Regions from separate parts of the Ruegeria sp. AK11 genome, predicted to be linked through region 2. Evidence: riboswitches for the same ligand, from Rfam matches in the RefSeq annotation. Region 2 holds a riboswitch; each other region holds the start of a gene.
The links. A riboswitch is a leader RNA that binds a small molecule or an ion and turns the genes downstream of it on or off. The one in region 2 is predicted to bind cobalamin.
Positions count from the first base shown of each region.

Region 1: linked by a shared signal. The riboswitch ahead of ACR0D9_RS19825 (DUF4198 domain-containing protein) and the one ahead of ACR0D9_RS07215 (DUF1636 family protein) in region 2 are both predicted to bind cobalamin.
Region 3: linked by a shared signal. The riboswitch ahead of ACR0D9_RS00155 (ABC transporter substrate-binding protein) and the one ahead of ACR0D9_RS07215 (DUF1636 family protein) in region 2 are both predicted to bind cobalamin.

Region 1 covers NZ_JBQFXU010000017.1:14,891-19,031, reverse strand. The annotation lists gene ACR0D9_RS19835 (substrate-binding domain-containing protein) at 1-621, opposite strand, end outside; gene ACR0D9_RS19830 (ROK family transcriptional regulator) at 811-2,001, shown strand; cobalamin riboswitch at 2,123-2,321, shown strand; gene ACR0D9_RS19825 (DUF4198 domain-containing protein) at 2,454-3,239, shown strand; gene cbiM (cobalt transporter CbiM) at 3,246-3,857, shown strand; gene ACR0D9_RS19815 (cobalt ABC transporter permease) at 3,854-4,141, shown strand, end outside.
Region 2 covers NZ_JBQFXU010000001.1:1,429,420-1,433,560, reverse strand. The annotation lists gene cobW (cobalamin biosynthesis protein CobW) at 1-1,056, opposite strand; gene ACR0D9_RS07215 (DUF1636 family protein) at 1,061-1,435, opposite strand; cobalamin riboswitch at 1,530-1,734, opposite strand; gene ACR0D9_RS07210 (NAD(P)-dependent oxidoreductase) at 1,837-2,832, shown strand; tRNA gene ACR0D9_RS07205 (tRNA-Cys) at 3,010-3,083, opposite strand; gene ACR0D9_RS07200 (protein-L-isoaspartate O-methyltransferase family protein) at 3,308-3,961, shown strand; gene ACR0D9_RS07195 (TolC family outer membrane protein) at 4,056-4,141, shown strand, end outside.
Region 3 covers NZ_JBQFXU010000001.1:22,879-27,019, forward strand. The annotation lists partial or broken gene ACR0D9_RS00145 (ABC transporter ATP-binding protein) at 178-687, opposite strand; gene ACR0D9_RS00150 (FecCD family ABC transporter permease) at 684-1,715, opposite strand; gene ACR0D9_RS00155 (ABC transporter substrate-binding protein) at 1,730-2,734, opposite strand; cobalamin riboswitch at 2,888-3,080, opposite strand; tRNA gene ACR0D9_RS00160 (tRNA-Gln) at 3,242-3,316, opposite strand; gene ACR0D9_RS00165 (NADPH:quinone reductase) at 3,407-4,141, opposite strand, start outside.

The DNA.
Region 1 (4,141 bases), on a different contig from region 2:
GTTGCCAGCGGTGACATCGCTGCCAACAAGACGCGGGTCGTCTTCATCGCCAATCACGTTCGGATCGGCCAGATCAACACCGAACCCCTGCAGGAACCCCTGATTGCGAAGCACATCCACAGTGGGCTGGCTGACCGCAAGGTCCAACGTGGCGATTTTGGCGTCGTTTGCCGCATCTCCCAGAGTGGCTTTTGCCCATTGTCCGATCAGAAGCCCCGCAAGGAAATTGTCGGTGGCAAAGGTCGCGTCGGCCGAGTCGATAGGCTCAAGTGGGGTGTCCAGCGCAATCACCAGCAGCCCGGCATCGCGGGCCTGCTGCACCGCCGGAACGATGGACGACGTATCCGACGCGGTCAGCAGGATACCCTTTGCGCCATCCAGAATGCAGGTTTCAATGGCCTGAACCTGAGTTTCGTGGTCTCCGTCGACTTTGCCGGCAAAGGCTTTCAGCGTCATGCCAAGCTCTTCGGCTTTAGCTGTGGCACCCTCTCTCATTTTAACAAAGAAAGGGTTGGTATCCGTCTTGGTGATCAGGCAAACGGTTTCACCTTCGGCCATTGCACTGCTTGCCATGGCCGTAACCGCCAGCGCCGTGGCGCCTGCAAGTTTCGCAAGTTTCATCGGTAGTCCTCCCAGTTTTCCCAATGCCCTTCCGGGCATACGTTTGATCGGGCGAAAACCGGCCCGATCTCACATAAAAACCATCACAAGATTCGAATTTCGAGTCAATAAATAAATCACTCTTATTTATTATTGACAGAAAGGAAGGGTTCCAACATTGTCGTCATGAAGGGGATGGCCGTGTCTGCAATGAACTCTCAGGGCAATACCACTGGCGTACGCGAGCCAGACATGCGCGGCACCAACCAAAGTGGAATGCGGGCCCGAAATGAACGGCTTGTCCTGTCACTGGTCCGGCGCCATCAGGCCCTCGCAAAATCTGAGATCGCGCGCATGACCGGCCTGTCGGCGCAGACGGTCTCGGTCATCATGCGCCAGTTGGAGAACGATGGGTTGCTGTTGCGGGGCGAACCGATCCGGGGAAAAGTCGGACAGCCATCGGTTCCCATGCGCCTGAACCCGGACGGCGCGTATTTCTTTGGGCTCAAAGTCGGGCGGCGCAGTACCGAACTGGTGCTGACGGATTTCCTTGGCAACGTCAGGCACCGCGAACGGCGGACCTATGATTTTCCGACGCCCGAGGCGACATTGAGCTTTTCCACAGAAAGCCTCGACAAAGTGATGGCGTCAATGTCGCACGAGGCGCGCAGCAGAATCGCGGGCCTTGGGATTGCCATGCCGTTCTACCTTTGGGACTGGGCACAAACATTGCAGGTTCCTCAGGAAAAAATGGATCCGTGGCGTGACGCGGACCTGAAAGGCGCGTTGGCCGCTAGCTATGACGTGCCGGTTTTCCTGCAAAACGACGCAACGGCCGCCTGCGGTGCCGAGCTGGTGTTTGGCCCGGCGGAAGGCCCACGAGATTTCCTGTATTTCTATGTCGGCTTCTTCATCGGGGGCGGGGTGGTTCTGAACGGCTCCATCTTTCCGGGGCGGGGAAATGCCGGTGCGCTTGGCCCATTGCCTGTGCCGGACGAAGTGGGCGGAGTGAAACCGTTGATAGATGTCGCCAGTCTTTATGTGCTGGAGCGTGCGGTTGGTGGAAATGCCGCAACAGCCGGTTCAATCTGGGAAACGACACGGCATTGGGACGTACCGGAAACCCTCCTTGAGAATTGGCTGAACCAGGCGGCGCACGGAATCGCCCATGCCATCGTCTCTTCTTGCAGCCTGATCGATTTCGAATGTATCAAGATTGATGGCTGGATGCCTGCTGATATCAAGGCGCGGCTGGTGGAAAGGGTTGAGCTCAAACTATCCCATATGAACCTGACCGGGCTTGAACGGCCCTTGGTGCTGGCAGGGGCGGCGGGCCCGGATGCCCGGTCATTGGGGGCGGCCAGTTTGCCATTGTCGGAAAGATACCTGCTCGAAGGGTAGGTTCATCCCCGAAAAACCCCGACCTGTATCCAAAGCGGATCAACCGGAAAAAGGGCATTGCCCGCTGAACTTTTTGACAGCCAGCGCAATTGATCGTTGACGGATGCTGAAGAAGTCTGGCAAGCCGCTCGGCATGTCCGGTTCCGGGGCGTGCTCTGGAATCAATAGGGAATGCGGTGCGGGCTTTGGCCCAATTCCGCAACTGCACCCGCAACTGTAAGCGGCGAGCAGGGCTGAAGTGCCACTGGAGTTAATCCGGGAAGGCCAGCCCAACGCTTTGACCCGCAAGTCAGGATACCTGCCGGACATGTGCCTTTGACAAGGGCACTCCTAATCGGCGACGGGATGTGCGTCGGAGCAGGATGCTTGAAAAAGCAGCTCGGCTTGGACGTCCCCGCAGTCAAAACGCATCTCGTACCGGGGTTGGTACGAAGGGACAAGGACGACTATTGATGACCAAGCTGCTTTCTGCAGCCGCTGTGGCGATGGCGCTTCCAGCGATGGCAAATGCGCATTTCCTGCTGGAATACACCTCTGACACCATGATCGACGCACCGGGGAATGTTCCGGTCAAGCTGATCTTCTGGCATCCGTTCTCGAACGGGCATGTCATGGATCTGGACAAGCCGCAGGAATTCTACGTGATCCACAACGGTCAGAAAACCGACCTGCTGGACACTCTGGAACCCGTGCGTTTCACCGGTGGGGAAAACGAAGGCGCGGCATTCAAGGGTTATGTTCCAGTCAAACGGTCGGGCGACTATGTGCTGGTGACAGTTCCCCAGCCCTATTACGAGGGGTCTGAGGATATCTATATCCAGCAGATCGCCAAGGCATTCCTGAACCGCAACGAATTGCCGACCGACTGGATGAACCCGGTGGGCTTGCCGGTTGAGATCATCCCGCTCAACAAACCGACCAACATCATCGCGGGTTCGACCTTTACGGGTCGGGTTATGGCAGAAGGCCAACCGGTTGCGGGTGCCGAGATCGAGATCGAGTACATGGCCGCAGAACCGAACATGGAAAGCGCGGCCGCTTCCGCCCCGTCGGTCTCGCCGATGCCGGGTGGTGCATTGGTCGCAACTTCGGATGATAACGGGTATTTCACGTTTGGCGTTCCAAAAGCCGGATATTGGGGATTTGCCGCACTCGGCGCCGGTCCCGTGACCGAACACAACGGCAAAGAACTCAGTCAGGACGCGGTCATCTGGATCCGCGCCTGGGATTTGGAGTAACCGTAGATGCACATCGTTGACGGAGCCTTGTCCAACCCGGTCGTGATCGGCGGAGCCGTCGCTGCGGCGGGTGGAATTGCCATGGGCCTCAGGTCGCTGAATCTTGATCGCATCCCCACTGCGGGGGTGCTGTCAGCCAGCTTTTTCGTGGCATCGCTGATCCATGTTCCTATTGGTCCGTCGTCGGTGCACCTGATCCTCAACGGTATGGCCGGGCTTTTGCTGGGGTGGGCCGCATTCCCGGCCCTGTTCGTCGGGCTTTTGCTGCAAGCCGTCTTCTTTGGCTTTGGCGGGTTGACGGTATTGGGGATCAACACCCTGAACATCGCGTTGCCCGCGGTTCTGGCCGGACTGATCTTTAGCCGCCTGATCGCCCACGGCTCACCGCTGCAAGGTGCGATATGGGGCGGGGTCGGCGGTGCCTTTGCCATTGCCGCCACAACCGGCATGGTTGCGTTTTCACTGGCCTTGTCCGGGGATGCCTTCCTGCCTGCGGCTAAGATTGTTTTCTTTGCACATATTCCTGTCATGGCGATTGAGGCGATCCTGACCGGGTTCGCGGTTTTGCTGGCGCGCAAGGTCAAGCCCGAGCTGTTTGTCAAACGAGTGGTCGCATGAGGTATCTGGCAATCATTCTGGCGCTGTGCTGCGCACCCCTACCTGCCTTGGCGCATAAGGTCATAGCCGGAGTGTTTAAATCCGGTGACGCCATCGAAGGCGAAATCGGCTTTTCCAACGGCGACATGGCAAGCGATACCGAGGTCATCGTCAACGGCCCGGACGGAGCCGAGCTGGGCCGCATCGTAACAGATGCAGACGGGTTCTTTATCTACACGCCGAACGCGCCGGTGGCCCATACTTTCTTTGCAAACCTTGGTGCCGGGCATGTGGCCGAGGTCACC
Region 2 (4,141 bases):
TTACTCGGCAACCTCGGTCACACCCACGAGGATATCACGGATTTCGGCTTCTTTGATGTCGTCATGCTCGGCAATCACGACCAGGCGCGAGCGGCGCTCTTCACCGGGCTCCCACGGGCGGTCGTATTGGTGACGAACCCGCGCGCCGACAGCCTGAACCAGCAGGCGCATCGGTTTGCCAGCGACGGCGGCATAGCCTTTGACGCGCAGGATATTCAGCTCAGTCGCAAGACGTTCGATTCTGGCTACCAGTTCCGCAGGGTCGGTCTGTTCCGGCAACTCGACGATGATGCTCTCGAAATCGTCATGCTCATGATCGTGATGGCCATCGTGATGTGACGGGCGCGCGTCCATGTCATCTTCGACGGCAGCCTCAAGGCCAAGCACGACACGTACGTCGACGACACCCTCGGCGACCTCGACAACGGGAAGCGGCCGCGGTGCCTCGGCGGCGATGATCTGTTTGGCTTTCGCGACACCTTCGGGACCTGCTAGATCGGGCTTGGTCAGCAGGATGATATCCGCGCACGAGATTTGATCTTCGAACACCTCGGACAAGGGTGTTTCGTGATCGATCGAGTCATCAGCCAGCCGTTGGGCATCCACCGCTTCAACGTTCGGAGCAAAGCGACCGGCGGCCACAGCCTCGGCATCGGCCAGCGCAATCACGCCATCAACGGTGATTTTCGAACGGATATCAGGCCAATCAAATGCTTTCAGCAGCGGTTTGGGCAGTGCAAGGCCGGATGTTTCGATCAGGATGTGATCCGGGCGCGGTTCCAGCGCCATCAGCGCCTCGATGGTCGGGATGAAATCATCAGCCACGGTGCAGCAAATGCAGCCGTTTGCCAGTTCCATGATGTTTTCCGCAGGGCAATCCGGTATCGCGCAGGATTTTAGAATGTCACCATCAACACCCACATCGCCAAACTCGTTAACAACAATCGCAAGACGCTTTCCCTGCGGGTTCTGCATCAGATGACGCACCAGCGTGGTTTTGCCCGAGCCCAGAAAGCCGGTGATCACGGTGACGGGAAGTTTTTCTAGGTTCGACATGATCTCAGCCTCCAATCGGGGGAATGCGCGAGGCGCAGTTTTTGCGGAAATGTTCAGGACGGTCGCGCCACTTCACCAGACCATCGTCTGTGGCCAGATACTTGGTCACACCATCGATGATGACATCGACGTGATCGATTTCGTTCAGGTTCTCGTAAACAAAGGTCCAGCGATCCGGCCCGCCCCGAAGAACGATGGAACAGCCCTGATCGCAGTTCGAAAGGCATTCGACCGGTTTCAGAGTAATACCATCTGGCAGGGCAGCCTGTTCCAAGGCCTTGTGCAACAATGTGCCGGGACGCTCAGCGTCATCCTCGACGGGCAGACCCCGGCGGCAAGTCGTGCAGACCAGTAGTTCTACCGGTGCGGTCTCGGTCATGTCTCTCATCCCCCCAAATCCTCTTCGCGGGGGACGGGGTTTCATGCGGGCACCACGTCTGCACATGGACCCGACACCGGAACACCCCGCCCGGTTTCAACTTCGGGTGTTGGCAGGTCTCCCGGCTTGCGGATGCCAGAGCGGTCGCTCTGTCGGATGTCCCGCCTTCCCGGCACAGGCCAGTGGCATTGGGCATCCTCTCCGGTCACGGTCGCGGGGGCGGCTGCGTTTGGCGGATGAACCGTTGACGCATTCCCTTTTCATCGGCTGTTGCCGACACCAACGTCCGGGACATGCGGCACCGCCGACCCGCTTGTCAAGCGGTTCGCGCGCAACAAATAAGCCAAGGTGAAAAAAGCGACCTGTAGGCGTCGTTCGGCGGCATGAAGTGCGTGTTCGGTATGTGGTCGCATGACGGGAAAACGACGAACTTGGAGATGCGTCATATGAAAGTGGGATTTATCGGTCTGGGTAACGTTGGCGGCAAGCTTTCGGGATCCCTTTTGCGCAATGGCATTGACCTGACTGTTCATGACCTGAACGCAGAACTGGTGGCCGAATTTGTCGCCAAAGGCGCAAAGGCGGCAGAAGGGCCCGCCCAGCTGATGCGCGATTGCGATGCGGTGATCACCTGTCTGCCGTCTCCGGCAGCATCGGACGCAGTCATGAAGGAGATGTTGCCCGAAGTGGGCCCCGGCAAGATCTGGATGGAGATGTCGACCACAGACGAAGCCGAAGTCAAACGCCTGGGTGCCGAAGTCATATCGCGCGGCGGTGCAGCAGTGGATTGCCCGGTTTCTGGCGGGTGCCACCGTGCCGCGACGGGCAATATCTCGATCTTTGCGGGCTGTGACCGGGAAACGTTTGAACGAATTCTGCCGTTCCTGACGACAATGGGTCGTCGGGTTTTGCACACCGGCGAACTGGGCTCGGCCTCGGTGCTGAAAGTGATGACCAATTATCTTGCCACCGCCAACCTGATCACCTGCGCCGAAGCACTGGTTACGGCAAAGGCTGCGGGGATGGATCTGAACACGACCTATGAGGCGATCAAAATCTCGTCCGGCACGTCCTTCGTGCACGAAACCGAAAGTCAGGTCATCTTGAACGGGTCGCGCGATATTTCCTTCACCATGGATCTGGTGAAGAAGGATATCGGTCTGTTTCAGGAGGTCGCCGACCGCGCCGGGGTGCCGCTGGAAATAAACCCGGTGATGATCAACATCTTTAACGATGGTATCGCACGCTATGGCGAACGCGAGCTTTCACCAAATATTATCAAGCGGCTGGAAGAGGCAACCGGCCTGGATATCACCGCCCCGGGCTTCCCTGCCGAAATGACGGATGATGAGCCGGAGGAGCCGGGATACGAGGTTGTGCCACAAGGGCGCGCCTGAACGTAAGGCACATACCAGACAAAATCGCGCCCCGTGAATGAGCAGGGGTAGGCAGGTGTTCCGAAAAACACGCCATATCTGGCCCGCAATTCGACAGAATCGCGGGCCTTGAACGTCTTGAAATACCGAGCGTCGCACGCGTGCACTGCGGGGTTAAGTCAGCGATTTGGATGTGATTGGAGGCGAGTACCGGAATCGAACCGGTGTACACGGATTTGCAATCCGCTGCGTCACCACTCCGCCAACTCGCCTTTTCAAGTAAAATCAAATACTTGCTGTGGTGTGACTGGGTTTTTAACAGCTTTCCTTTGGGGCGTCCAGTGGATTGCGTGCGAATTTGTCGGCAAGACCGAAATTTGCCGAAGTCCATGCCCAAGAAGGTGATCACGATTCAGGTTGCGGCAACAGGGGCGTTGCTGGAAAGTTCAGGATATGGCACAAGCCCGACATCTTTGGGAATGAGACGAGATATCCAATGACTGACTTCGCAGCCCGGCGCCGCACAATGGTTGATACGCAGATCCGCCCGTCTGACGTCACCAAGTTCCCGATCATTGAGGCGATGCTGAGTGTTCCGCGCGAAAGCTTCGTACCCGATTCTCAGCGCGAGGCGGCCTATGTGGACGGCCTGATTGATCTGGGTGGCGGGCGCAGCATGCTGGAGCCGCGGACCCTGGCTAAAATGCTGGACGTGTTGAACATATCCAAGGATGAGATGGTCTTAGATATCGCTCCGGCAATGGGGTATTCCACGGCTGTTACCGCACGGATGGCTGAGTTGGTCGTGGGTGTTGAATGCGACGAAACCCTTGCAACCGAGGCGCAAAACCTTTTGGCCGAAGCCGAAGTGCTTAACGCTATCATTCACGTTGGCGCGCTGGAACAGGGTGTGGCGGAACACGGTCCCTATGATGCAATCATGGTGCAGGGCGGTGTCGAGCAGGTGCCCGATGCCCTGTTGGATCAGCTCAAGGACCACGGTCGGATCGTGTGCCTGTTTGTCAACGGCAACCTGGGTACAGTTCGGATTGGTCGAAAAACCGGGGGCCGCGTCAGTTGGCGTGATGTGTTCAATGCCAATGCGCCGGTTTTGGAAGGTTTTTCGGCAGAGTGTGCATTTTCGCTATAGTCCGCCGATAGATTTTTCTATCGCCTTGATTAGTTGAAAAGAAGGCCGCAAACTGCCTGCAGGGCAGTGTAATTTCGTTTGAGAGGATTTTGGTATGCGTGGTTCGGCGACAGGTAAGCTGGTCAGGGCGTTTGCTGTGACCGCAGGACTTGCCATGAGCGTGATGCCAGGGCGTGCAGC
Region 3 (4,141 bases), 1.4 Mb from region 2:
TTCTGAAACGGTTTCCAAAGACAGGGCATGTTCGGGCGGGCCAAGAGAGACCAGCCGCCCTTTTGACAAAACAGCCACCCGGTCACAGGCCATCGCCTGATTCAGATCGTGCAGCGCCATCACTGTCGTCACTTTTAGAATTCGAACACAGTTCAGGATCGACAGTTGGTGATGAATGTCCAGATGGTTGGTCGGTTCGTCCAAAAGCAAGAGTCCCGGTTGCTGAGCCAAAGCGCGTGCGATGTGCAGTCGCTGGCGCTCTCCTCCCGACAATGTCGCCCATTCTCTGTGTGCCATATCGGCCATTTCCACGGTTTGCAGGGCTTTGTCGACTTGCCAGGTGTCCTCGGCGCGCCACGGCCGTAAGGCCGACAGCCAGGGCGTGCGGCCCAGTTCGACCACGGATCGTGCAGTCACGCGTTCGGCCGTATCAGCCTGTTGTTCAACGATGGCAATCCGTTGGGCAATTTGTCTGCGCGACAAATGCGAAACGGGATGACCCGCTATGACGACTTTTCCTGAAACCGGACGTACCAACCCCGCCAGCAGGCGCATCAGCGTTGATTTCCCTGAACCGTTAGGTCCGACCAAAGCAAGTGTTTCGCCGGGCTCCACGACAAAGGATACGTCTGACAGCAAAGTCTTGCCGCGAACGGAATATGTCAGGTTTTTCGCCTCGATCTTCATCGGGCGCTCCTCTGGCCGCGCACCAGAATTACGGCAAAGGCAGGCGCACCGATCAGGGCGGTGACCACCCCAATCGGCAGAACCTGACCCGGGATGATGATGCGCGACACGATATCTGCGCCGATCAGGAAGACCGCTCCGATCAAGGCGGAGGTTGGGATAAGCCTGCGATGCCCCGGTCCCACAAGGAACCGGGCAGCATGAGGGATGACCAGCCCGACAAAGCCAATGGATCCGACGATAGAAACCATGACAGCTGTCGTGAGCGCGGTCGCAAAGATCAGGGTTGCCTGCACCCGACGTACCGATATGCCCAGCGAGGCCGCTGAATCAGAGCCGAAAATAAAGGCGTCCAGTGCTCTGGCGTGAAAGCGGCAAATGAGCCAACCGACAAGGGCCACCGGAATGGCCAGATACACATCCGGCCAGCGCACGCCGCTGAGGTTTCCCATCAGCCAGAACATGATCCCGCGCGCCTGATCGGCATTGGCGGATTTGGCGATGATGAAGGCCGTCAGCGCATTGAACAACTGAGACCCGGCAATTCCCGCCAGGACGATCTGTGCCGTCGCAACCCGTCCGCCCCCTGCGCCAGCGGCTCGGGCCAGCAACGCGACAAAACCAAAAGCCAAAAGCGCGCCATTGAACGCGCCAAAAGACAGCGACAAAGCCCCCCCACCCAAACCAGCGATGGTTACAGCCACGGCACCCGTCGAGGCCCCGGCAGAAATGCCCAAAATGTAAGGGTCGGCCAACGGGTTTCGCAGCAAAGCCTGCAACACGACCCCTGCGACAGCCAGACCGGCACCGCAGGACGCAGCGACCAGAGCGCGAGGAATCCGGTAGCTCCAGATAATACCCTGATCAATTGGGTCGACAGGAAAGTCCGCTCCGGCCAGCTTGTTGGCCAGAACGGAGAGAACCAAATCGGGCGACAGAGAGGTTTCCCCGATCATCGCGCCCGCAAGAACCGCCGCAATCAACAATGGCACGGTAAGGCACGCAGCCTTGAAACCCTGCCGTAAGATTGCGGCGACCTCGTTCACAGGTTGTTTCCGATGGTATCCAGCTTCTCGGCCAGATCCTCCAGCGCCGGGATTGCGCGGATGGTGGCGTCCATGGCCTGCGCATCCATAATGACGATCCGGTCATTCTTGACCGCATCCATCTGGCTGGTCACCGGATCAGTGCGCAGGAACTCCAGCTTTTTCAGGTAGTCGTCCGCAGCAAAGCGACGGCGGTCCATCTTGGCGATAACAATCACCGTCGGATTGGCCTTGGCAATGGTTTCCCAGCCCACTGTTGGCCATTCTTCATCCGTCTCGACGACGTTGCGGATACCCAATTTACTCATCATGTATCCCGGTGCGCCTTTCTGTCCGGCCACAAACGGGTCGCTTTCCATTTCAGGAGAGGAAAACCAGAATACGGCTGACACATCGTCCAGCTTCACGGTTTGCGCCTTGGCGACGGCTGCGGCTTCGCGGGCCTTGTACTCGGCAACCAGGTCCGTGCCGCGTTCGGATACATCAAAGGCTGCCGCCAGTTCTTCGATACCCTGATACAGCGTATCGGTCGAGAACGCTTGCAGGCGGGTGCCATCGCCGCCGACTGTATTGTCTTTGCCGATGCAATCTGCAGGCATTACGTACGTTGGAATGCCCAGTTCGTGAAATTGCTCACGCGTGGCGACGATGCCCTCGGGTCCGACATGCCACTCATATTGCGCTGCGACCAGTCCCGGCCGCTTGGCAACAACGCTTTCAAAGCTGGGATCATTGTCTGCCAGACGCTCTACCTTGGCATTCACCTCGGCATATTCAGGCAGCACCTCGTTGAACCAGACCGAGGTTCCAAGAACCTGCTCGCCCAGACCCAGCGCATAAAGCACCTCGGTCGCGGCCTGGCCGACCGTGACTGACGACGTCACTGGCGCGTCAAACGTGACCGAGTGACCGCAGTTTTCGATAGTTAGGGGAAAGTTTCCTTCGGAGGCAGCGCTGGTAGCCAGCAAGGAAAGGCCAATCAGGCCAGTGCGTAGAAACATGACAATCGATCTCCATGTGTCAATGACCAGAGAACGGGTGAATGGGCATTTACCGAAGCAACAGGCGCTTTACTGCCTGCCGTGAGCGCAGGGTAGAAAATAGACCGCCCGGCGCGTTTCTTCGGCAACCTCCCCGGACAACCCCGCCCGGTGTGTTTCGGTTTCATACCGGCAGGTCTCCTGACTGACGGGTCTTTGTCTGTCCTGTCTTCCCAGACCAAAATGGCCCAGTGACGGAAATGGACAGCGCTCGCCGCCTACAGTTGCGGGGGCAGTTCCGGTTGGCACCAAAAGGCACCTCGGATTCCCTCTTAGCCACATCGGGACCGGTAAAACGCGGGTACCTTAACACTTACCCTGCGGCAAGAAAAAACTCCGGGGTCTTTCCTATTTTCTCGCAAGAGCATGCACCTGCGCGTCTCAACATGGCGCTGATATCAGAAAAGCCGCTGAGAACGCGCCAAAATCCGGACCCAGATTCATAGTGTGTGATATTAGGGAAAATCATGGCTGGGGTGGTAGGATTCGAACCTACGATACACGGTACCAAAAACCGCTGCCTTACCACTTGGCTACACCCCAACGGTGAGCGGCTATCTACGATTGTTGATGGCAGGGTTCAAGAGCGTTTTGCAAAAAAAGCGAGCGCCGTAAAATTTTTTTGAAGGCCCCTCATTTGGTGTCGATCAACACCGCTCCGGTACGGTTGCCTTCCTGTACCATCGCATGGGCGGCAGCGCATTCTTCCAGTGTAAAGACCTTATGTACGGGGCAGATCAATGCGCCATCAGCCAGTGCCTTGTGTAGAGTCTCTATTGCGGCGGCGCGCAAATCTGCGGGCAGCAGGTAGATCAGGACTGCCTCGAGTGTCACGGCCTTGAACATCATGGGTCCAAAGGGAAAGACGGGTGTCATATTCCGGGCAGATCCATATGCGTTGATACGGCCGTTTTCGGCGATGACGGCAATGTTGGTGTCAAGGTTCTGTCCAAATTCGACATCGACGATTCGACCAATTGCACGTCCATCATTTGCGTCGAGAATCTGATCCGAAAGGTGTTCACCGGAGTAGTCGAGAACGACATCTGCACCAGCTGCCTTGACCCGGTCAAAGCTGCGGGTGCTGGCCGTTGCGATCACTTTGGCTCCGGCCCATTTGGCAAGCTGGACAGCCAGATACCCGACAGTACCCGCCCCACCATGGATCAAAATGGTTTGCCCGCGCGGCGTGCCGCCCGAGAACACTGCGTGGCTTGCGGTAAGGCCCGGAATTCCAAGAATCGCTCCGGTTTCAAGTGACACCGTCTCGGGCAGTTCTACAGCCTGAGATTCAGGCAGGGTGATGTGGCTGGCAGCTGTACCGAACGCGCGTTGCCATTGCCCGTTCCAAATCCACACGCGCTGACC